3 regions of the Saccharopolyspora gregorii genome follow, and region 3 is predicted to be linked to each of the others. Evidence: riboswitches for the same ligand, from Rfam matches in the RefSeq annotation. Region 3 holds a riboswitch; each other region holds the start of a gene.
What was found. Region 3 has a riboswitch for S-adenosylmethionine ahead of thrC (threonine synthase). Riboswitches for the same ligand answer to the same signal wherever they lie in the genome.
Positions count from the first base shown of each region.

Region 1: it holds a riboswitch for S-adenosylmethionine, as region 3 does, so the genes downstream of both, H1226_RS25140 (methionine ABC transporter ATP-binding protein) here and thrC (threonine synthase) in region 3, are expected to answer to the same signal.
Region 2: it holds a riboswitch for S-adenosylmethionine, as region 3 does, so the genes downstream of both, H1226_RS07105 (aminotransferase class V-fold PLP-dependent enzyme) here and thrC (threonine synthase) in region 3, are expected to answer to the same signal.

Region 1 is NZ_CP059556.1:5,738,835-5,746,512, forward strand. Features, by position in the region: gene H1226_RS25130 (MetQ/NlpA family ABC transporter substrate-binding protein) at 1-667, opposite strand, end outside; gene H1226_RS25135 (methionine ABC transporter permease) at 767-1,450, opposite strand; gene H1226_RS25140 (methionine ABC transporter ATP-binding protein) at 1,447-2,469, opposite strand; SAM riboswitch class I at 2,737-2,826, opposite strand; gene rsmA (16S rRNA (adenine(1518)-N(6)/adenine(1519)-N(6))-dimethyltransferase RsmA) at 3,029-3,904, opposite strand; gene H1226_RS25150 (transglycosylase family protein) at 4,066-5,622, opposite strand; partial or broken gene H1226_RS25155 (transglycosylase family protein) at 6,339-6,599, opposite strand; gene H1226_RS25160 (TatD family hydrolase) at 6,899-7,678, opposite strand, start outside.
Region 2 is NZ_CP059556.1:1,614,021-1,621,698, forward strand. Features, by position in the region: gene ileS (isoleucine--tRNA ligase) at 1-2,148, shown strand, start outside; SAM riboswitch class IV at 2,273-2,387, shown strand; gene H1226_RS07105 (aminotransferase class V-fold PLP-dependent enzyme) at 2,459-3,787, shown strand; gene lspA (signal peptidase II) at 3,822-4,535, shown strand; gene H1226_RS07115 (RluA family pseudouridine synthase) at 4,547-5,464, shown strand; gene H1226_RS07120 (hypothetical protein) at 5,583-5,957, shown strand; gene H1226_RS07125 (AsnC family protein) at 6,180-7,124, opposite strand; gene H1226_RS07130 (cytochrome P450 family protein) at 7,537-7,678, shown strand, end outside.
Region 3 is NZ_CP059556.1:5,095,823-5,103,500, reverse strand. Features, by position in the region: gene H1226_RS22140 (histidine phosphatase family protein) at 1-44, shown strand, start outside; gene H1226_RS22135 (DegV family protein) at 72-932, shown strand; gene H1226_RS22130 (ComEA family DNA-binding protein) at 1,091-1,996, shown strand; gene H1226_RS22125 (ComEC/Rec2 family competence protein) at 1,993-4,362, shown strand; gene thrC (threonine synthase) at 4,413-5,681, opposite strand; SAM riboswitch class I at 5,694-5,821, opposite strand; gene holA (DNA polymerase III subunit delta) at 5,928-6,911, shown strand; gene rpsT (30S ribosomal protein S20) at 7,142-7,402, opposite strand; gene H1226_RS22105 (TSUP family transporter) at 7,631-7,678, shown strand, end outside.

The sequences.
Region 1 (7,678 bases), 640 kb from region 3:
TGTTCTCCGCGCTCTCCACCGCGATCGGGTCCTTCAGCCCGGCCTTGAGCGCGTAGTTGCCGTTCACGATGGCCGCGTCGGCGTCGTCGACCGAGCGGGGCAGCTGGTCGCTGGAGAGCTCCTGGAACTGGATGTTCTTCGGGTTCTCCGCCACGTCGCGCACCCCGGCGCCCTGCTCGGCGCCCGGCTTCAGCTTGAGGACACCGTTGGCCTGCAGCAGTTCCAGGCTGCGGGTCTGGTTCGACGGGTCGTTGGGCAGCGCGATCCGCGCGCCGTTCGGCAGCTCCTGGAAGGAGCGGACCTTCTTGGAGTAGACCGACAGCGGTTCGAGGTGCACCGTCTGCACCCATTCGAACTCGCCGCCGCGCTGCGCCTGGTACTCCGCCAGGTACGGCTTGTGCTGGTAGTAGTTCGCGTCCAGCTCGCCGTTGGCGACGGCCTCGTTGGGCCGGTTGTAGTCGTCGAACTTCTCGATCTCGATCTCGATGCCCGCCTTCTCGGCGAGGTTGTCCTTGACGAACTGCAGGATCTCGCCGTGCGGCTGCGGGCTGACGCCGATGGTCAGCGGGGCCTCGGGGTCCTGCGCGGCGGGCGTGCCGGAGCCGCCGCAACCTGCGAGCGCCAGCGTCGCGGCGGTGAGCACCACGGCCAGGGAGCGAAAACGCATCGATCGCGTCCTTTCTGGAGGGCCGGCCGATGACGCGCACCGGCGGCCGGCGGGGATCGCACGTCCCCGTCGTCGGAGTGTTCCTGGTGAGCTGCGGGCCTAGCCGGTCGCGCTGCGGCGGCGGTCCACTGCTTTGGCGGTGATGTCGGTGAGCAGCTGCATGGCGAAGGCCAGCACGGCCAGCACCGCCACCGATCCGTACAGCACGCGCTCGTCGTACGCCTGGTAGCCGTCCTGGATGGCGGTGGTCCCGAGACCTCCGCCGCCGATGGCGCCGGCCATCGCCGCGTAGCCGATGAGCGCGACGGCGGTGACGCCGACGGCCCCGACCAGCGCGGCGCGGGCCTCGCCGAGCAGCACGGTCCACACGATCCGCCACCGGCTCGACCCGGTGGTGATCGCGGCTTCGACGACGGTGAAGCTCACCTCCCGCAACGCGTTCTGCGTCAGCCGCGCGAAGAACGGCACCGCGCCGACGACCAGCGGGACGATCACCGCGGTGCTGCCGATGGACGTGCCCACCAACAACCTGGTGAAGGAGGCCAGCACCACCAGCAGCACCACGAACGGCACGGACCGCACCACGTCGACGACCACACCGAGGCTCCGGTGCAGCGTCGGACGCGGGTTGAGCCCGACCGGAGAACTCAGGTGCAGGAACACGCCGAGCGGCAGTCCACCGAGGACCGCCAGCACGGTCGCCACCAGCACCATGTAGAGCGTTTCGACGGTGGCACCGCCGAGCAGCTCCGCTACTTCCGCCCAGGGGGTCGGATCACTCACGCCGCGACTCCATCAACACTGACCGGGGTGCGCCGCACGTGCGCGTCCCGGTCGACCATCCACTTCAGGGCCGACTCGGACCGCTCGCCGGTGAGTCCGATGCGGAACTTCGCCACCGGGGTGTCCCCGAGCCGGGTGAGCCCGCCGCCGAGGATGGACAGCTCCACCCCGAAGCGGGCGGCCGCCTCCGGCAGCAGCGCCCCGACGGCGGCGAAGCCGACGAGGACCACTTCGGCGACCACGTCGTGCCGCACTCCGGGCACGGCGGGCGCCTGGTCGGTCTCGGGCAGCAGGCTGGTGCTGACCCGGCTGCCGGGTTCGGCGACGAGGTCGAGCACCTTGCCGTGCTCCACGACGCGCCCGCCTTCGAGCACGGCCACGTCGTCGGCGATGCGCCGCACCACGGCCATGTCGTGGGTGACCACCAGGACGGTGACGCCCAGTTCAGAACGCGCCCGGTCCAGCACGGTCAGCACCGAGTCGGTCGTGCCCGGGTCCAGCGCCGAGGTCGGTTCGTCGGCCAGCAGCACCGAGGGCTTGGCGGCCAGCGCGCGGGCGACCGCGATGCGCTGCCGCTGCCCGCCGGAGAGCCGGTCCGGGTAGGTCGGCGCCTTGTCGGTGAGCCCCACCAGGTCGAGCAGTTCGGCGACGCGGCTGCGGCGCTGCGGTGCGGGCATCCCGGCGGCTTCGAGCGGGAGCGCCACGTTGCCCGCGGCGGTCCGCTGCCGCAGCAGCGAGTCGCCCTGCGGCACGACGCCGATGTGGCGGCGGGCGGCGCGCAGCGCGGCGCCTTCGAGGGCCACGAGGTCGGTGCCGTCGACCCGGATGGCACCGCGGTCCGGCTTCTCCAGCAGGGCGATGCACCGGGCGAGGGTGGACTTGCCCGCGCCGCTGGGGCCGACGACGCCGAGCACGGCGCCCGCGGGGACCTCCAGGGACACGTCGTCGAGGGCGACGACGTCGGATCGGCTCGACTGGTCGTGCCGGAAGGACTTGGTGAGGTTCTCGACTGTGATCACGATCGCTCCGCATCAGCTCACGCCGGCCTGCGGGCATGCCGCGGCCGGGCGGGGAGGAACAGAAGGGCCTGGTGGGGCGGTGACGACTGGGGCCGTCAGCCGGCGAGGCGACAGGCCGTCGTGGTGCGGCGTCCGTGATCGATGACCCGGCGCTGGGTCAAGGCGAGGCCGTGCGGACCGGATCCGACGCGAGCGCGACCGCCGCGGGCCTGCCGGCGGCTGGTCCGGGGCGCACGTTCACCTGCGAGCAGAGTTTCAGACACCACAACTCCATCGACCCTGGCGTTAGCACCTGCTCCGGTGGAGTGGTTGCTGCGGCGTCGTGGAGCCAGGTCTCTCAGCCGCTCGGGATGGATTTCCCGCATAGTAGAACGCAGCGGTGTCGACGGGCGCAAGCCAAAAGCCGTCACTATGTGGAATCGTTTGACAAATCACATCCCCCTGTTGAGCAGGGGGCATGGCCCGCCGTGAATATTCCGGTGACCTTATGTGATCAACACTACGGTTTTCCCTCCGGACGGACCAACGAAGTCCCGAAGGGAGGCGACGCAGCGGAACGTCAGCTCGCCGGTTCTCCGGCGGCCTCGGCCACCCGGGCGAAATCGGCCACGGTGAGCTGCTCGCCCCGCGCCGCCGGATCCACCCCCGCCGCCCGCAGCACCTCTTCGGCGCGCGCCGCCGACCCGGCCCAGCCCGACAGCGCCGCCCGCAGCGTCTTGCGCCGCTGCGCGAACGCCGCGTCCACCGCCGCGAACACCTGCGTCCGCGGCGCCGCCGACGGCGGATCGACCCGGGAGAACGCCACCAGCCCGGAATCGACGTTCGGCACCGGCCAGAACACGTTGCGCGGCACCGGCCCGGCGCGCCGGACGTCGGCGTACCACGCGGCCTTCACGCTCGGCACCCCGTAGGTGCGACCACCCGGTTTCGCGGCCAGCCGGTCGGCGACCTCGGACTGCACCATCACCAGCCCGGTGCGCAGCGACGGCAGCTCCGCCAGCAGGTGCAGCACCACCGGCACCGCCACGTTGTACGGCAGGTTCGCCACCAGCGCGGTCGGCCGCGGCTCGGCGAAGTCGGCGGCCCGCACCCGCAGCGCGTCGGCGGGCAGCACCCGCAACCGGTCGCACAGCTCGGGGGCGAACTCGGCGGCGGTGCGCGGCAACCGCTCGGCGAGCACCGGATCGATCTCCACGGCCACCACCCCGGCGGCTTCCGGCAGCAACGCCAAGGTCAGCGAGCCCAGCCCGGGCCCGACCTCCAGCACCACGTCCTCGGCGGTGAGCTCGGCCGCGCCGACGATGCGGCGCACCGTGTTCGAGTCGTGCACGAAGTTCTGGCCCAGCCGTTTCGTCGGCCGGATCCCGAGTTCCCCCGCCAGCCGGCGAACATCGGCCGGCCCGAGCAACCGCGCCTGGTTCGCGTGCTGTTCCACGAGGTCAAAGCTACCCGCGCCCGCTTCCCGCACCGCGCCCGCCCTCCCCCGCGCTGATCAGGACCGCACCGAGCAGGCCCGGGAACGCGAACGACCGGTCACCGGCACGAGGCCGATGACCGGTCGAAGAACGCGGGAGCCGGGAACCGTCCCGGCGCGGCTCAGCTCAGGCCGAGCTTCGAGGAGCAGCCCGGCCAGGCGCCGTAGCTGCCGCCGCGGGCGTCGCGCACCTTCGTGGCGACCGAGATCTGCTGCTCCCGGCTGGCCTGGTGCGGGTAGGCCGCGTACTGGTCGCCGCCGTAGGCGTCCCAGGTGCTCTTATCGAACTGGAGACCGCCGTAGTAGCCGTTGCCGGTGTTGATCGCCCAGTTGCCGCCGGCCTCGCACTGCACCAGCTTGTCCCAGACGGCGCTGTTCGGCGGCTGCTTGGTGCCGACGCGGACGACCTTCTCGGTCGGCTCCTTGGTGATCTTCTCGCCGACCGCTTCGCGACCGGTCTCCTCGCCGTTGCGGGTGCTCACCCGGGTGAAGACGATCTTCTCGCCGGGCGTGCCCGGGTTCTCGACCTTCTCCTCGCCCTTGAGCATGGAGTCGTCTTCGATCTCCTTGACCGGCGGCTCGATCGGCACCGTCACGTTGATCACGGTGCTGCCGGTGCGGTCGATCTGCACCGTGGCACCGCTGGTGATCTTCTGGTCGCCGCCGGGGGTGATGTGGTCTTCCGGCCCGAGCTGGAGGTTCTGCTCCTGCACCAGCTCGTCGACGGTCACCGCGGTGGTCGTCAGCTGCCGGGGCTCGCCCGCGCCGTCGGTGATCGTGATGTCCTTGGCGGTCTTGACCACCAGGTCCATGCCCTGCTCGGGCACCGCCGTGCTGCGCGCGCTGGAGACCCAGGCGCCGTCGTCGGCGACGCCGAGCTGGCGCAGCGCCTGGCCGACGGTCACCGACCGGACCCACTCCTCGCGCTGCTCGCCGTCCACCGTCATCTTCAGCAGGCGGCCGCGGTCGAGGGTGATCGTGTCGTTGTGCCCGACCTTGGACTGCGGGGAGGGGCTCAGCGCGTCGTGCTCGCCGATGCTGATGCCCTCGTCCTCGAGGACTTCGCCGACGGTCGACTCGTAGGTGTTGACCTGGCGTTCCTTGCCGTCGATCTCGACGGTGACGGACTTGTCCATCGCGGCGGCGGCACCGCCGGAGCCGGTCAGGGTGAGGATGACCGCGGCGACCGCGCCCTTGAGGAAGCGCTGCTTCCACGAGGTGATCGCTTCGACGACCTCCGGGGAGGGCTGCGCCTGCGGTTCACCGAGCTCGTCGGGCAGGACCAGCGGCGGCATGACCACGGTCTCTGCGTTGATGAGCCGGATGAGCTCGTCGACGTCGATGTCGGCAGTCGCGAGCATCTCGTCGGCCTGCGGGCCGAGCGCTTCGAGCACGTCGTCCGGCGTGATCTCCAGCGCGCCGGGCGGGAAGCTCGGGTGGTCCTGCGCCGGGTACCGGTCGCTGATGGGGGCGAAGGGCTGCTCGGCGGTGATCTCCGCATCGCTCTCGCGATCGAGCAGGCCGACCGCGGTCTGCTGCTGCGGGCTCACGGGGCTGAACCAGTCCGTCGAGGGCTCGAATGAATCGGCCCAGTAGCCGTGGTCTCGGCCTGCACCACCCAGCTGTTCATCACTGCTGGTGGAGCTGGCGTGGGCACCGGGGATGCCGCGTCCGTTCACAGGGTCGCTACCTCTCGAAAGCGAGAAGCCGTCCGCGCGCGGGTGACCAAGGGGAGTTCGCCGAGCATGTCCGGTTCGAACTCCTTCACCTGCCGCTGCGCGACTTCGTGCTTCGTTTCCGTATCCGACTCCCGTAGCCAAGCGCCGTCTTCAGCCGATACCTGATGCGAACCGGTCTCGTTCCCAGCTCGATCGGTGGCACCGACTTCCCCGACGTACCCGGCGGCGACTAGCGGGCGTTCCCGTGACTTCGTTGTCATCGGTTACGAGGCCGAGACTCTAGCGTGATCCTGCGGGCCCGCCAAGGGGCCGCCCGCCGGTGTGACCTGGGTTACGCCGATTTGCCGCGCAACCGTGCACCGTCGGTGATCGGGTCGGGTGATCGACCGCGAACCGCTGCCAGTTTTCCCACCACCGCGGCGGTTTCGCCGCCCCGTGCCGAGATCGACCGGTTCGTCCCCAGTGGACGGATTGATCGTCCCTGGTGAGCGGATCACCGGCGCTCCCGATCACCGGCTCCGGCTCGGACGCCGGGACGGCGGGTGGGGGGCGGGCGACGGGAGAGAGCGGTCATCTCCCGCCGCCCGCGCCGGCGGCGGCAACGACCGTCCGGACGCGGTGGGTGATGAGGAACCTCACTTCCTCACACTCCCGGGCGATCTCCGGCGGTCGAGCCGTTCAGCGGCGGTTCGGGGCGCCGTTCGGAGCAGGACCGCTCAACGCGGGAGCCCGAGCTTGCGGGCGCACGCCGGCCAGGCCCCGTAGCCGCCGCGGTCGTCGCGCAGCGCGCTCGCCACCGAGATCTGCTGCTCGCGCGAGGCGCGGTGCGGGTAGCGGGCGAAGCCCTCGCCGCCGTAGGCCGCCCACGTGCTGCGGTCGAACTGGAGCCCGCCGTAGTAGCCGTTCCCGCTGTTGGTGGCCCAGTTCCCGCCGGATTCGCACTGCGCCAGCCGGTCCCACACCTGCCCGGTGCGGGGTTCTCCGGCGTCACCGCTGCGCTCGGGGGCGGGTGCCGCGGTCGCGAGCGGCGCGCCGCACAGCGTGATCGCGGCGGCGATTCCGATCCTGGTGATGCCACGGATGCGCATACAGGTCCTGACTGCCGTGCCTCCGGGCAGCGGTCCCGGCGCCTGCCGCGGACCCGTCGGGTCCACTGTGGCCGATCGCCGAGCGGGGCCGCCCCCGGCTTCCGCAGGGGACGCTAGGTCGCCGGGTCGCGGTCGCAAGTCAGTGCGCGCGCCCGGCACGACGGCAGGGCACGCTCAGTCAGCGCAGGTCAGCCGCGCCCTACCTGATCGAGGCGGAAGATCCGCTCTGCCGTGGCGGTGGTGGCCACGGCGAGTTCCGCGAGATCGGCTCCGCGCAGCTCCGCGAGCTCTCGAAGGGTGTAATTGACGCAGTAGGGCTCGTTGGGGCGCCCGCGGAACGGGTGCGGGGTGAGGAACGGCGCGTCGGTCTCCACCAGCATCTGCTCCACCGGCACCAGCCGGGCCGCCTCGCGCAGGCCGGCCGCGTTGGCGTTGCGGAAGGTCGCGGTGCCCGCGAACGAGAGCACGTAGCCGCGGTCCACGCAGGCGCGGGCGAATTCCGCGTCCCCGGAGAAGCAGTGGAAGACCACCGCCTCCGGCGACCCCTCCTCGGTCAGGATGCGCAGGATGTCCTCGTGCGCCTCCCGGTCGTGGATCATCAACGGCTTGCCGGTGCGCTTGGCCAGGTCGATGTGCCAGCGGAACGCCTCGTGCTGCGAGTCCGGCGAGGAGAAGTCCCAGTAGTAGTCCAGCCCGGTCTCGCCGATCGCCACGACCCGCGGCTGCTCGGCCAGCTCCGCCAGCACCTCCCGGGCGGCATCGGTGAGGTCCTCGGCCCTGGTCGGGTGCAGCGCCACCGCGGCGAACACGCGGTCGTCCCAGGTGGCGGCCTCGGCGGCCCAGCGCGCGGCCTCGAGGTCGTCGGCGACGGTGATCACCCGGGTGATCCCGGCGGCCTCGGCGCGGTCGACCAGGGTGCGCACGTCCTCGGCGGTCTTCGCGCCGCACGCGTCGAGGTGGGTGTGCGC
Region 2 (7,678 bases), 2.9 Mb from region 3:
ACCGAGGACGGCACCGGTGTCGTGCACATCGCGCCCGCCTTCGGCGAGGACGACAAGGCCGTCACCGACGCGCACGACATCGAACCGGTCGTCCCGGTCGACGCGCGCGGCCGGTTCACCGCCGAGGTCGCGCCGTACGAGGGCCAGCAGGTCTTCGAGGCGAACAAGCAGATCATCCGGGACCTCAAGGAATCGGGCCTGCTGCTGCGGCACGAGACCTACGACCACCCGTACCCGCACTGCTGGCGCTGCGACAACGCGCTGATCCAGCGGGCCCTGTCGTCCTGGTTCGTGGCCGTCACCCGGTTCCGGGACCGCATGGTCGAGCTCAACCAGCAGATCAACTGGGTGCCGGGGCACATCCGGGACGGCCAGTTCGGCAAGTGGCTGTCCAACGCCCGCGACTGGAACATCTCGCGGAACCGGTTCTGGGGTTCGCCGATCCCGGTGTGGACCTCGGACGACCCGGCGTACCCGCGCACCGACGTGTACGGCTCGCTGGACGAGCTGGAGCACGACTTCGGGGTGCGGCCCGCCGACCTGCACCGCCCGAACATCGACGAGCTGACCCGGCCGAACCCGGACGACCCGACCGGCGCGTCCACGATGCGGCGGGTGCCGGAGGTGCTGGACTGCTGGTTCGAGTCCGGGGCGATGCCGTTCGCGCAGGTCCACTACCCGTTCGAGAACTCCGACTGGTTCGAGCACCACTACCCGGGCGACTTCATCGTTGAGTACAACGGCCAGTCCCGCGGCTGGTTCTACCTGCTGCACGTGCTGGCCACCGCGCTGTTCGACCGGCCCGCGTTCTCCAACGTGGTCGCGCACGGCATCGTGCTCGGCGACGACGGCATGAAGATGTCGAAGTCGAAGAACAACTACCCGGACGTGAACGAGGTCTTCGACCGCGACGGTTCGGACGCGATGCGCTGGTTCCTGATGGCGAGCCCGATCCTGCGCGGCGGGGACCTGGTGGTCACCGAGCGCGGCATCCGGGACGCGGTGCGCCAGGCGGTGCTGCCGCTGTGGAACTCCTGGTACTTCCTGGCGTTGTACGCCAACGCCGAAGGAGTCGAGGGCCGGTTCCGGGTGGACAGCGAGCACGTGCTGGACCGCTACGTGCTCGCCAAGGCGCACGAGCTGGTCGGCGACGTGCAGGCCGCGATGGACGTGTTCGACCCGGCCGGGGCGTGCGCCGCTGTCCGCGACTTCCTGGAGGTGCTGACCAACTGGTACGTGCGCCGCTCCCGGGACCGGTTCTGGGCCGGGGACGCCGATGCCATCGACACCCTGCACACCGTGCTGGAGGTGACCTGCCGGGTGGTGGCGCCGCTGCTGCCGCTGACCGCGGAAGCGGTGTGGCGCGGGCTCACCGGCGGCCGCTCGGTGCACCTGGCGGACTGGCCGCTGGTCGACGAGCTGCCTGCCGACGCGGCGCTGGTCTCCGCGATGGACCGGGTGCGGCAGGTGTGCTCCTCGGCGCTGGCGCTGCGGAAGTCGAACTCGCGCCGCGTCCGGCTGCCGCTGGCGAAGCTGGTCGTGGCCATGCCGGAGGCCGAGTCGCTGCGGCCGTTCGTCGACCTGGTCCGGGACGAGGTGAACGTCAAGGAGGTCGAGCTGACCACCGACGTCGCCGCGCACGGCCGGTTCGAGATCGCGGTGAACGCCCGCGCCGCCGGACCTCGGCTGGGCAAGGACGTGCAGCGGGTGATCAAGGCCGTGAAGTCCGGTGACTGGACCCGCAACGCGGCCGGGGGCGTGGTCGCCGACGGCACCGAACTGCAGGAGGGCGAGTTCACCGAGCGGCTGGTGTCCACCGACTCCGGTGCCGCGGCCGCGTTGCCGGGCGGCGCCGGGATGGTGGTGCTGGACTGCGACGTCACGCCGGAGCTGGCCGCCGAAGGCGTGGCCCGCGACCTGGTGCGCGTCGTGCAGCAGGCGCGCCGGGACGCCGGTTTCGAGATCTCCGACCGCATCCGCGTCGAGGTCTCCGCGCCGGCCGAGGTGCTGGCGGCCGTGGACGCGCACCGCGAGTTCATCGCCGCCGAAACCCTCGCGGACGCCGTGTCCGAGGGCGCGGCCGCGGGTGGTTCCGCGGGCAGCGTCGGGGACGGCGTGGACGTCTCGGTCGCCGTCGAACGGGTCTGATCGGCCGCCGCCGGGCGGGTCCGCGGGAACCACCGCGGATCCGCCCGGACGGGCGTGGCGCACCTCCCACTTCGCGCGGGGTGGTTGCGCGCGGCGGGGGCGATCCCTAGTCTTCTCCGTCGAAGGTCATGAGTGCCAGCGGGAAACCCCGGTTTGCTGGCCGGCAACCCTCCTACCGCGGTGGGGTGCCCCGGGTGAGGACCTGGCCGATCGCGCAGGGCGATCGGCAAGCGCGGGCCCCGAATGCTCCGGGCCCGGTGAGGCCCCAGGAGGCATCGTGTCGTCAGCCGTCCGCTCCGCCACCGGCGAGATCGCCGAAACCCCGATCTGGTCCGTCGTGGACTCCGTTCCCGCGGTCCCCGCGGTCGTCGGCGCGCAGCTGCGGGTTCCGCTGGTCACCGGCGGTTCCGCCGAGTACGCCAACCTGGACCACGGGGCCAGCGCGCCTTGCCTGAACGCGGTGCGGGACGCCGTGAACGAGCTGCTGCCCTGGTACGCCAGCGTGCACCGCGGCGCCGGGTTCGCCTCCCAGGTGTGCACCCGGGTCTACGAGGGGGCGCGGGAGACGCTGCGCCGGTTCGTCGGCGCCCGCCGCACCGATTCGGTGATCTTCACCCGGAACACCACCGACGCGCTGAACCTGCTGGCCGCCGCGCTTCCCGCGGACACCTCGGTGGTCGTGTTCGACACCGAGCACCACGCGGCGCTGCTGCCGTGGGCGGGGGAGCGGGTGCACCACCTCGGCATCCCGGAGAGCCCGCAGGAGGCGGTGCGGCTGCTCGACGCCGCGCTCGCCGAGTGCGCCGACGGGCCGAAGCTGGCCGTGCTCACCGGGGCGTCCAACGTGACCGGCGAGCTGTGGCCGGTCGCCGAGCTCGCCCGCGTCGCCCGCGAGCACGGCGCCCGCACCGTGCTCGACGCCGCCCAGCTCGCCCCGCACCGCCCGGTGCGCATCGCCGACCTCGGCGTGGACCACGCCGTGCTGTCCGGGCACAAGCTCTACGCCCCGTTCGGCGCGGGAGCGCTCATCGGCCGCGACGACTGGCTGGACCGGGCCGAGCCGTACCTGGCCGGCGGCGGCGCCACCCGATCGGTCCCCGACGCGGGCGAGATCGACTGGAACACCGGTCCGGAGCGGCACGAGGCCGGTTCGCCGAACACCGTCGGGGTGCACGCGCTCGCCAAGGCCTGCGAGGTGCTCGCCGAGCACGCCGAGGCGATCGAGGGGCACGAGGACCTGCTGCTGCGCAGGCTCCGCGCCGGGCTCGCCACCGTGCCCGGGCTGCGCGAGCTGGGCCTGTTCGGCCCCGAGCACGACCGGGTCGGCGTGGTCAGCTTCACCGTGGACGGCCAGGACCCCGGGCTGCTGGCGGCGGCGCTGTCCGCGGAGCACGGCATCGGCGTGCGGGACGGGCTGTTCTGCGCCCACCGGGCCGTGCGGCACCTGCTGGCGGGCACCGACGCGCAGCGCGCCGTGCGGATCAGCCTCGGTCTCGGCACCACCGTCGAGCACGTGGACCGGATCGTCACCGCGCTGCGCGGGCTCGTCGCCCACGGTCCGCAGTGGAGCTACGAACTGGACGGCGGCCGCTGGGTGCCCGTCGACGACCCGCGCGAGTTCCCCGCCGCGTTGGCGTGAGCCGCTGCGAACGACCGATCGGCGGTCGGGGAGAATGGGCCGGGTGAACACCGAGCAGTCCGACTCCGAGCAGCCCGGATCGAACCCCGCGACCGGCGAGGGCTCGTCCTCAGAACCGGAAGCGCGACCCGCCGCGAGCGGGGACGGCGGTACCGCCGCGAGCGAGCCGGACCCGGGTTCGGACGGCGACGGTTCGACCGCGGTCGGGGCGGCCGGTGGCCGTGCCTCGCGGAAGCTGCTGGCGCTGCTGTTCGGGGTGGCCGCGCTGCTGCTCGCCGCGGACGTGGTGACCAAGATCGCCGCGGTCGCGCGGCTCGACGGGCAGCCGCCGCTGGAACTGTTCGGCGGGGCGGTGTACCTGGTGCTGGTGCGCAACCCGGGGGCGGCGTTCTCGCTGGCCACCGGCATGACCTGGCTGCTGGCGCTGCTGGCGATCGTCGTGGTCGGCGTCATCGTGTGGCTGGCGCCGAAGCTGCGCTCCACCGGGTGGGCCGTCGGGCTCGGCCTGGTGCTGGGCGGGGCGTGCGGGAACCTGGTCGACCGGTTGTTCCGGGAGCCCGGGCCGCTGCGCGGCCACGTCGTGGACTTCGTGTCGCTGTTCGCGCCGGACGGCAGCGTGTGGCCGGTGTTCAACGTCGCCGACTCGTCCATCGTGTGCGGCGGGATCCTCGTGGTGCTGCTGTCGCTGCTCGGCCGCGACTACGACGGCACCGTGCACACCCGGAAGAAGCGCGAGGACCGGGCATGAGCGATCTGCGGATGCTCCCGGTCCCCGACGGCCTCGAAGGGATGCGGGTCGACGCGGGCCTGGCGAAGTTGCTCGGGTTGTCCCGGAACACGGTGGCGGGGCTCGCCGAATCCGGCGAGGTGCTGCTCGACGGCGCTCCCGTCGGCAAGTCGGACCGGCTGATCGCGGGCGGGCTGGTGGAAGTGACGCTGCCCGACGCGCGGCCCGAACCGGAAGTGGTCGCGGTGCCCGTGGAGGGCCTGCGGATCCTGCACCAGGACGACGACATCGTCGTGGTCGACAAGCCCATCGGCGTCGCCGTGCACCCCAGCCCCGGTTGGGAGGGCCCCACCGTGATCGGCGGGCTCGCCGCCGCGGGCGTGCGCATCGCGACCTCGGGCGCCGCGGAGCGCCAGGGCGTGGTGCACCGGCTCGACGCGGGCACCACCGGCGTCATGGTCGCCGCGAAGAGCGAACACGCCTACACCGCGCTGAAGCGGGCGTTCAAGGAGCGCACCGTGGAGAAGCGCTACCACGCGCTGGTGCAGGGCCACCCCGATCCGAGCAGCGGCACCATCGACGCGCCGATCGACCGCCACCCCAAGCACGACTACAAGTTCGCCGTGGTCAGCGGCGGCAAGCCCAGCATCACCCACTACGAGACGGTGGAGGCGTTCCGCGCCGCGTCCCTGGTGGACGTGAAGCTGGAGACCGGGCGCACGCACCAGATCCGGGTGCACTTCTCCGCGGTCCGGCATCCGTGCGCGGGCGACCTCACCTACGGCGCGGATCCGGTGCTGGCGCGGAGGTTGCAGCTCGGCAGGCAGTGGCTGCACGCGCGGATGCTCGGCTTCGAGCACCCCGCCGACGGGCAGTGGGTGACGTTCACCAGCGACTACCCGGACGACCTGCAGCACGCACTGGACACCCTCCGCGAACAGGACTCCTGAGCCGCCGGCCGCCCGCTCCCGCCGCCGGGACGCGCGTTGCGGCGATCGTCGTCCGGACGGGTCCGGCCGGTCGCGTAGCGTGGTCGTGCTGATCCAGGAACAGCGGGGGGAGTGGCCGATGACCCAGGCCGGAGCGAGCGGGACGTTCGACGGGCGTCGCGCGGAGTTCACCGACGACACGCCGACGCCGCCGACGGGTCTGCCGCTGGGCGGTGCACCGCCGTCCGCGCCCGCGCGGCGGGACGAGCGCGCGGAGGTCGAGGAGCGGTGGCCCACCACCGACGCGGAGCGGACCGATCCCGGCCAGCAGGGGCTCGCGGAGCTGCTGGCGGCGGAGGACGTCGGCCGCGCGGGCCCGGCGGTGCTCGGCGCCGATCCGGAACCCGGCCCGTCCGCGGACGCGGGTGACTGGCCGACCCTGCAACGCCGCGAACGCCGCCCGGAGCGCCCTCGCGGCGGTCCCCTCGACTGGGTTCGCCGCCGCGGCAACTGAGAGTCCGAAGTGGACGGACCGGCTGCGGGCTCCCGCGGCGGGTCCGGTGTCTTCCCGTCACCGGCGACCACCTGGGCAAGCCGCCCCGCGCGAGTCCTCGGCCGTCTTCCAGCGAGGACGGCGCTCTCCCGGTGGCGCAGAGCCACCGGTGCGAACGATCCCCCTCGGCGAGCGGGCGGCCGAGGCCCCACCACCGCCCCGCTCAGCAGCGCGAGCGCGGAATCAGAGATCGGTGATGTCCCAGTGGAGGGTGCGCTGGTCGTCCCCGGGGCGCATGGCCCAGCGGACCGTGGACAGCTCGGTGTCCTCCGGCAGCACGTACACGGTGTGCCCGCCCGCGGTCTCGCCGGGCGGCACGCCGATGCGGTGCGGCGGCCGGGAGGACAGGGCGACCGGTGCCTTGCCCACGGTGGACCCGTCCTCGGCGACCAGGACCAGGTAGAGGTCGGGCAGCGAGGTGAACGGCATCGGGCTGCGGTTGGTGAGCTCGGTGTGCACGACGACCGAGCGCTCGCCCTCCTGCAGCTGGTAACCGGCCGCGGTGAACAGGAAGTCGGCCGGGTCGACGACCTCGACGAGCTGGATGGTGATCCGCTCGCCTTCGGGGCCGTCCACGTCGAGCTTGCTGCCGACCTTGCCGGTGCGGGCCGCGGCGGGCACCGGGGTCTTGGCGGTCGGCGCGTGCGGGTTCGCCGGCTGCTGCGCCGGTTGCGGCCCGGACTGCGGTCCGCTCGCGGGCTGGCCGGGCTGCGGGGGCCGCTGCTGGTCGCCGCGCGCCCACGCGGCTGATCCGGGCGGGCCCCACGGGTTCGGCTGCGCCTGCTGCGGTGCGGGCGGCGGCGCGGGCCTGGCCTGCTGCGGCTGGCCGAAGGAGGCGGGCGGGCCCGCGGGGGTGAACGGTTGCGGGCCGCTGGGCGGGTTGGGCACCTGGTAGCCGCCGCTGGCCTGGGTCCAGGCGTTCGCGGCGGCGACCGCGTTGCGGATGCCCACCGGGTCGCACTCGACGCCGACGACCATGGGCAGCCCGGTGGTGGAGAGCACCGCGAGCCGGGCGGCCACGTCGCGGACGTCCATCCCGAGCCGCGACGCGATCTCGTGCACCGCGGCGCGCCCGGATTCGGCGACGGCGGTGAGCAGACGTACGTCCACGGGATCAGGTGCGGTCACGTCAGGCCACGCTACCCCCTAGGGACGATCACCGTCCGCAAGGGCGGGATGTTCGCCGGAACCCGGTCCGCCGAGCTCGTCGAGCTCGGGATCGATCCGGCCGGGCGCGGATCCGCGGCACGTCCGGGAGGGTCGCCGACGGCGCCGGGTAGTGGCGTCAGGCCGTCCCGGCCCGGCACCGCCGCGGCCGCCCCTTCGCACCGAGAACGGGAGGTGCGGGGCGAGCCGACGGGCCTGGCACCTGCTGATCGGATGAGCGGAGCGGGGCCGTTCGGGCGGCCCCTCCCGCGTCCGCGGCGGTACCCGCGGAGCACCTCGGATGGTGGTCTCGGGACCGCCCTGGGAGCTGAGAATCCTCTCAGACAGCGGCGAGTTGACTGTCCCGCGACAGCCTCCGACCCGAGAGGACGCGATGCCCGCCACCACGGAGGACGCCGAGCCGACCGTCCTCGACGACGCGTTCATGCAAGATCCCTACCTGCGCTACGCGCGGCTGCGCGCCGACGCCCCCGCGCAGCGGGTGATCAGCCGGTCAGGCATCCCGGTGTGGGTCG
Region 3 (7,678 bases):
ACCGGTGGCGGCTGACCACGTACAACGGTGGTGTCCCCGCCTGAGCACCGCTCCTGGTTAGGGTTGCGCGCGTGTCCGTAGCCGTCGTCACCGATTCGACCGCGTACCTGCCCGCGGGTTTCGCGCAGCGGCACGCGCTCCGGGTGGTGCCGCTGCACGTGAGCGTGCAGGGCGCGGATTCCGTTCCGGAGCACGAGTTCGACTCGGGCCGGTTGACGGCCGCGTGGGACCGCAAGGAGCGCGTGACCACGTCCGGTGCGAGCGTCGGCGAGTTCGCCACCGCCTACCGGGAAGCGCTGGAGGGCGGCGCGGACGGTGTCGTGTCGGTGCACCTGTCCCGCCGGTTGTCGGGGACCTGGGACGCGGCGCGGCTGGCGGCGCGCGAGGTCGATCCGGAGCGGATCCGGGTGGTCGACTCGCGGTCCGCCGCGATGGGGCTGGGTTTCGCGGCGCTGGGCGCGGCGGACAGCGCCCGGGCCGGAGCCGGGCTGTCGGCGGTGGAGAGCCGGGCGGCCTTGATCGCGCAGCGGACCCGCACGTTGTTCTCCGTGCAGACCTTGGAGCACCTGCGCCGCGGTGGCCGGATCGGTGCCGCGGCGGCGGTGCTGGGCACGGCACTGGCCATCAAACCGCTGCTGCACGTCCACGAGGGCCGCGTGGAGCTGCTGGAGAAGGTGCGGACGACGGCTCGCGCGCACGCCCGGCTGCTCGACCTGGTGGCCCGGGGGGCGGAGTCGGGTTCGCTGTCGGTGGCGATCCACCACTTGGACGCCCCGGAGTGGGCGGAGCGGTTGGCCGAGCAGTTGCGGCGCCAGGCGTCGGTGGCGCTGGACTGCGTGGTCTCCGAGGTGGGGCCGGTGGTGGGGGCGCACATCGGTCCCGGTGCGCTCGGGGCCGTGGTGCTGCCCGGTGGCTGGCGGCTCGCGGGATGAATTTCCAGTAGGCGAATTCGGATTCGATTCCTTTCGGGGGAATTCTCCGTCGCCCGTTCGTGATGAATTGTGCTGAGTTGTCCACAGGTCGGCGATCCATCCACAGATGTCGAACTCGGGGCTGGTCGAAGTCGGCGTCCGTTCTTACCGTCGAATTCATGGCCGTCCCCACTCTCTTCCGCGGCATCCTCGACGATTCCGCCGCCCCCGACGACACCCCGCGCAGCCGCCTGCTGGCGTTGAAGCAGCAGGCGGAGCGCGACGGCGCGGGCACCGGGCGAGCGCTCCGGTTCCGCCCGTCCGACGACGAAATCACCGATCCACCCGATGTGGCGGGCGAACCGGAATCGCGCGCCGGACCCGATTCCACCGGTAGGCATTCCGCCCGTGAACCGTCCCGCGGGCAGTTCGCCGGAATCGGCAGGCACTTGCAGAGGTGGCTGCCCGATTCCGTGCTGCGCGCCAGAATCGACCCCGGACGCGCGGGGCGGATCGGGTTGCTGCTCGCGGCCGTGCTGGCGCTGCTCGCCGTCGCGGTCACGACCTGGCTGGATCGACCCGTCGCCGAGCCCGCGCCGACCCCGCCGCTCCCGCTGGCCGCGGCCCCCGCCGCGCCCGAGCCGCCCCCGCCCGAGCTGGTGATCAGCGTCGTCGGCGAGGTGACCCGCCCCGGTCTGGTCGCGGTGCCACCCGGATCCCGGGTCGCCGACGCGGTGCGCGCCGCCGGTGGCACCACCGGGCCGGAGGTCGACATCACCGCGCTCAACCTCGCCCGCCGGCTCACCGACGGGGAACAGCTCTACGTCGCCGTCCCGGTACCGCCCGGCGCGGACACCGGCCAGGCCGCGAGCCCACCCGGCTCCGGGGCGGCGGCCAAGACCGACCTGAACACCGCCACGGAGGAGCAGCTCGATGCACTACCAGGAGTCGGCGAGGTCACCGCGAAGCGGATCGTGCAGTGGCGCACCGAGCACGGCCGCTTCGGCTCCGTCGACGAACTCCAGGACGTCGACGGCATCGGCGCGGCCAAGCTGGCCAAGCTGCGCGACCTGGTCCAGGTGTGAAGGTCACGTCGTACCCGCGGACCGGTGTGCTCGACCTGCGGCTGGTGCCCGCGGCCGTGGTGACCTGGGCCGTGACGCTGGCCGGGCTGCTCGGCGGGTGGGGAGTGGCGGCAGCGCTGGCGATCGCCGCGGTCGTGCTGCTGCCGCTGGTGCGGGCTCGGCGGATCCGGCGCTGGCGCAACGGGTTGCTGGCGGTTCTGGTCCTGGCCGGGATCACCGCGACCGGCGTGGGCGTCCGCGCCCACTCGACCGCCGTGCACCCGCTGCACCTCGCCGCGCAGCAGGGCGACCGGGTCGAGGTTCGGGCATCGCTCACCTCGCGGCCGAAGCCGCTGCGGGGAGCGTCCTACGGCGCCCGGCGCGCCCAGGACCGCTCGGTGGTGCAGGTGCGGCTGCGCTCGGTCCACGTCGACGGCAGGCGGACCGCGGTCGGCGGCCGAGCGCTGCTGCTGGTTCCGACGGAACCGTGGCGCTCGCTGATCGCGGGCCAGGAGGTGACGGCCACCGGCCGGGCCGTGCCGCCGCGCGGAGGGGAACTGCTCACCGCCGCCGTCCAGATCGGGCGGGCACCGGAGCAGGTGGGCCCACCACCCGGCTGGCAGCGCATCGCGGAGGACCTGCGGGAAGGGCTGCGCTCGACCTCCCGGACCGTGCTGGGGCCGGAAGCGGCGGGCCTGCTGCCGGGCCTGGTCGTCGGCGACACCGGACTGCTGCCACCGGAGGTGGTGGAGCAGTTCGAGACCTCCGGGCTGACGCACCTGATGGCGGTGTCCGGGGCGAACCTGGCCATCGTGTGCGGGGCGGTGCTGCTGGTGCTGCGCCTGGTCGGCGCGGGGCCGGTGCCGTGCGCGTTGGGCGCGGGGGCGGCGATGGCGGGGTTCGTGGTGCTCGCGGGACCGGAACCGAGCGTGCTGCGAGCCGCGGTGATGGGCGCCATCACGCTGTTCGCCCTGGCGCTGGGCCGGGAACGCTCGGCGCTGCCGACGCTGGCGGGCAGCGTCATCGGCCTGCTGCTGCTCGCACCGGGTCTGGCGACCACGGCGGGGTTCGCGCTGTCGGTGGCCGCGACGGCCGGGCTGGTGCTGCTGGCACCCGGCTGGTCGGCGGCGCTGCACGCCAGGGGAGTACCGGTCGGGCTCGCCGAGGCGCTCGCGGTACCGGCGGCGGCGCACCTGGTCACGGCACCGCTGGTGGCGGCGATCTCCGGGCAGGTCAGCCTGGTCGCGGTGCTGGCGAACCTGCTGGCGGGGCCGCTCGTGGCACCCGCGACGGTGCTCGGCGTCGCGGCGACGGTGGTGGTCCCGTGGTGCGCGCCGCTGGCCGGTGCGCTGGTGTGGCTGGCCGGGCCCGAACTGGAATGGGTGCTCGCGGTCGCCCGGCATTCGGCGGCCGTGCCGGGAGCCGCCGTCGACTGGCCGTCCGGAGTGGTGGGCGGGACCTCGCTGGCGGTGCTCGCGCTGGTGCTGCTGATCGTGCTGCGCGGGCGCATCGCTCGGCTGGTCCTGACCAGCCTGGTGCTGGTCGTCGTGGTGGTGGTGATCCCGGTCCGCCACCAGGTGTTCCCGTGGCCGGTGCCGGGGTGGTCGCTGGTCGCCTGCGACGTGGGACAGGGAGACGGGCTGGTGCTGGCCACCGGCCGGGACCGGGAAGCGGTCGTGGTCGACACCGGCCCGGACCCGGCACCGATGGCCGAATGCCTGCGCCGGTTGCGGATCCGCAGCGTCCCGCTGGTACTGCTGACCCACCTGCACGCCGACCACGTCGGTGGCATCTCGGCGGTGCTGTCCGGGCGGCAGGTCGGCGCGGTCGCCGTCGGACCGCTGGGCGAACCGGCCTGGGCGGCTCGCGAGGTGCGGGCGACCGCGCGCGCCCACCGCACACCCGTCGTCCCGCTGCGGGCGGGCCAGCGGTTGCGGTGGCCGGGATTGGTGCTCGACGTGCTCGGTCCCCGAGGAGCGCTCGCGCGCAGCGACTCGGCGGAGGACGCCAACGACGCCTCGCTGGTGGTCAAGGCGACCACTCCGGCGGGGCGGGTGCTGCTGACCGGGGACGTCGCGCTGCCAGGTCAGGCAGCGCTGCTGGCCTCAGGTGCGGACCTGCGGGCGGAGGTGCTCAAGGTGCCCCACCACGGGTCGCGGTTCACGACGCCGAGATTGCTCGCGCGAGTGCGCCCGCAACTGGCGGTGATCAGCGTCGGAGCCGGGAACGACTACGGTCATCCCAGCCCGCTGATCCTCGGCGAGCTGCAACGGATGGGCGCCCGGATCCACCGCACCGATCAGGCCGGCGACATCGCGGTCGTGCCGGAAGGCCAAGGGCGCGCCGCCGTGGAGCGGGGCGATCCGCTGCGGCCGGACGAGAGGTGACGGGGAAGTCGAGCCGTGGGCCGCGGCGCACCGCGGCCCACGGCCACCGATCACAGGCCGAGGGCCTCGTTCACGGCATCGGTGTTCGGGGCGACCGTCGCCTTCGGACCGACCTGGTCCTGTACGGCGTCCAGCGTCTTGAGGCCGTCGCCGGTGATGAGCAGCACCGTCTCCTGGTCCGGGTCGATCTGACCGGCCTCGATGAGCTTCTTCGCGGTCGCCACGGTGACGCCACCGGCGGTCTCGGCGAAGATCCCCTCGGTGCGGGCCAGCAGCCGGATGCCCGCGACGACCTCTTCATCGGTGACGTCCTCGATGGCCCCGCCGGTGCGCCGGACCACGTCCAGCACGTACGGGCCGTCCGCGGGGGCGCCGATGGCCAGCGAACGCGCGATGGTGTCCGGCCGCACCGGCTGCACCACGTCGTGGTTCTGCTTGAACGCGCTGGCGACCGGCGAGCAGCCGTGGGCCTGCGCGCCGAAGATCCGGTACGGGCTCTGCTCGACCAGGCCGGTCTGCCCGAGCTCGCGGAAGCCCTTGTCCACCTTGGTCAGCTGCGAGCCGGAGGCGATGGGCACCACGATCTGCTCCGGCAGCCGCCAGCCGAGCTGTTCGGCGACCTCGAACCCGAGGGTCTTGGAACCCTCCGAGTAGTACGGCCGCACGTTGACGTTGACGAACGCCCAGTCCTCGTGCTCGGCGGCGAGCTCGGTCGCCAGCCGGTTCACGTCGTCGTAGTTGCCGTCCACCGCGAGCAGCGAGCCGTCGTAGACCGCGCTCATCAGGATCTTGGCCCGCTCCAGGTTGGACGGGACGAGGACCACCGAGTCCCAGCCGGCACGGGCGGCGGCAGCGGCGACGGCGTTGGCGAGGTTGCCGGTGGACGGGCAGGCCAGCACCTTGAACCCGAACTCGCGGGCGGCGGCCAGCGCGACGGCGACCACGCGGTCTTTGAAGGAGTGCGTCGGGTTGCCGGTGTCGTCCTTGATCCAGATCCGCTTGACGCCGAGCGCCTTCGCGAGGTTGTCCGCGCGCACCAGCCTGGTACAGCCGGGCTCGGTGTTCGGGTGCTCCTCGACGTTCGTCGGCACCGGCAGCAGCTTCTTGTAGCGCCAGATGGAGCGGGGGCCGGCCTCGATGTCCTCGCGGCGGACGCGCCCGAAGTCGTAGGCGACCTCCAGCGGCGAGAAGTCCTCCAGGGACACGAACTCGGGAGCCAGGGGCTGGCGGTGGCCCTCTTCCTTCGACACCAGCTCGACGGCCGGACCGAGGTCGTAGGTCTTGCCGGTGGAGTTCGGGGCATGGGCGGCAGCGGTCATCGCGAGGTCCTTTCCTCATCTGTCCCGCGGGCGGGTCGGAGTTGGCACCAATTTCTTCGACTACCTCGCGAATGCCGCGAAAGGTCGAGATGGTTGCCGGGGCTTCATCGGGCCGTTCCCTCTGCCCCTCTGGATGAGCTATTCGGTTGTGGCTGCAACGTTACGGGAGCCCGCCACGTCCTGGCCAGCACGGGGTCGGCGCACGGGAACGGCGGTGGTGTCGCAGGGTCGTGGGACGATGCCCCCATGAGTTCGCCGTCGGTGGTCTGCGATCCGCTGCACCTGATCCTCGGAGACGAGGAACTGCTGGTGGAGCGCGCTCTGTGGGAGGCGGTCGGCGCTGCCCGCGCCGCCGACCCGGAAACGGAGCTGCGCAGGATCAAGGTGAGTGAACTCACCCCGCCGGAGCTCGACGAGCTGCTGAGCCCCTCGCTGTTCGCCGAAGGGCGCGTGGTGGCGCTCGAAGCGGCCCAGGACGCGGGCAAGGAGATCGCCGAGGCGATCCTGTCGCACGCGCGGCAACCCGCGGACGGCGTGGTGCTGGTGATCGTGCACAGCGGCGGCGGTCGCGGGAAGAACGCCAAGGAGCTGCCGAGCGCGTTGCGCAAGCTCAACGCCCGCGTCACCGAGTGCAACAAGATCACGAAGGGGCCGCAGCGGGAGGCGTTCGTCAAGGACGAGGTGCGGCGCGCGGGTGGCCGCATCGACGCCGCGGGTGTCGGCGCGCTGATCGAGACGGTCGGCTTCGACCTGCGCGAGTTGTCCTCCGCGGCCTCGCAGCTGGTGGCCGATACCGGCGGCAAGATCGACGAGTCGGAGGTGCGCCGCTACCACCGCGGCCGTGCCGAGGTGACCGGTTTCGTGGTGGCCGAGAAGGCCGTCACCGGTGATCTGGCCGGCGCGCTGGAGGCGCTGCGCTGGGCGTTGCAGCTCGGCGTGGCGCACGTGCTGATCGCGGACGCGCTGGCCGACTCGGTGCGCACCATCGGCCGGGTCGCCGCCTACGGCCGGGGGGACCCGTTCCGCCTCGCCGGAGACCTGGGCATGCCCGCGTGGAAGGTGAAGAAGGCGCAGGCGCAGGCCAGGGGCTGGAGCAGCGCCACCGTGGCCGAGGCGCTGCGCGCGGTCGCCGTGCTCAACGCGGACGTCAAGGGGATGGCCGCCGACGCGGACCACGCGCTGGAGCGCACGGTGCTGCGGCTGGTCGAGCTGCACTCCTCCCGGAACTGACCCGGCACACGCCACCAGGGCGACGATCGCCGCCGGTGCCCGGTGCCCGGTGCCCGGTGCCCGCTGCCCGGTGCCCGGTGCCGAGCGCCCGGAGCCGCCCGAGAGCCCGATCTCAGCGCGAACCCGCCAGGCGCTTCGGCCCCGAACGCGAAACGGGGCCCGTTCCCGTGGGAACGGACCCCGTCTCGGGCCGGTGCGCGTGCCGGACGAAGGTCCGGCCGCGCTCGGGCTCAGAGCTTGTTGACGGCCTGCGCCAGCGCCGACTTCTTGTTCGCGGCCTGGTTGGCGTGGATGACACCCTTGCCGGCGGCCTTGTCCAGGGTGCGCGAGGCGGCGCGCTGCAGCTCCAGGGCCTTGTCCTTGTCGCCGGCGGCAACGGCCTCGCGGAACTTGCGGATGGCGGTCTTGACCGAGGACTTCACCGACTTGTTGCGCAGGCGGTTGCGCTCGTTGGTCTTGATCCGCTTCATCTGAGACTTGATGTTGGCCACTGGGGCGCCTCTTTCCTCGTTCGGATTCAGTCGTGCCGCGCTGAATCGGCGCTGCCGCACCGGGGCCGAGGGCCCACGGCGTGCGCAGCTTTCCTCCCTGGCGGAATGCCGCACGGCACGGTCGACGATCCTAGCAACGGCGCTCGCGACGACCCGCGTCGGCACCGGGTGCGAGGACGCTCACAAGCCGGGACTCGATCGGTGGTGGGCGGCATAGGCTCGCGCCCCGTGTTCACCGCATTGGGCTGGCCCGGCTTCGCCGACCTGACGCTGGCC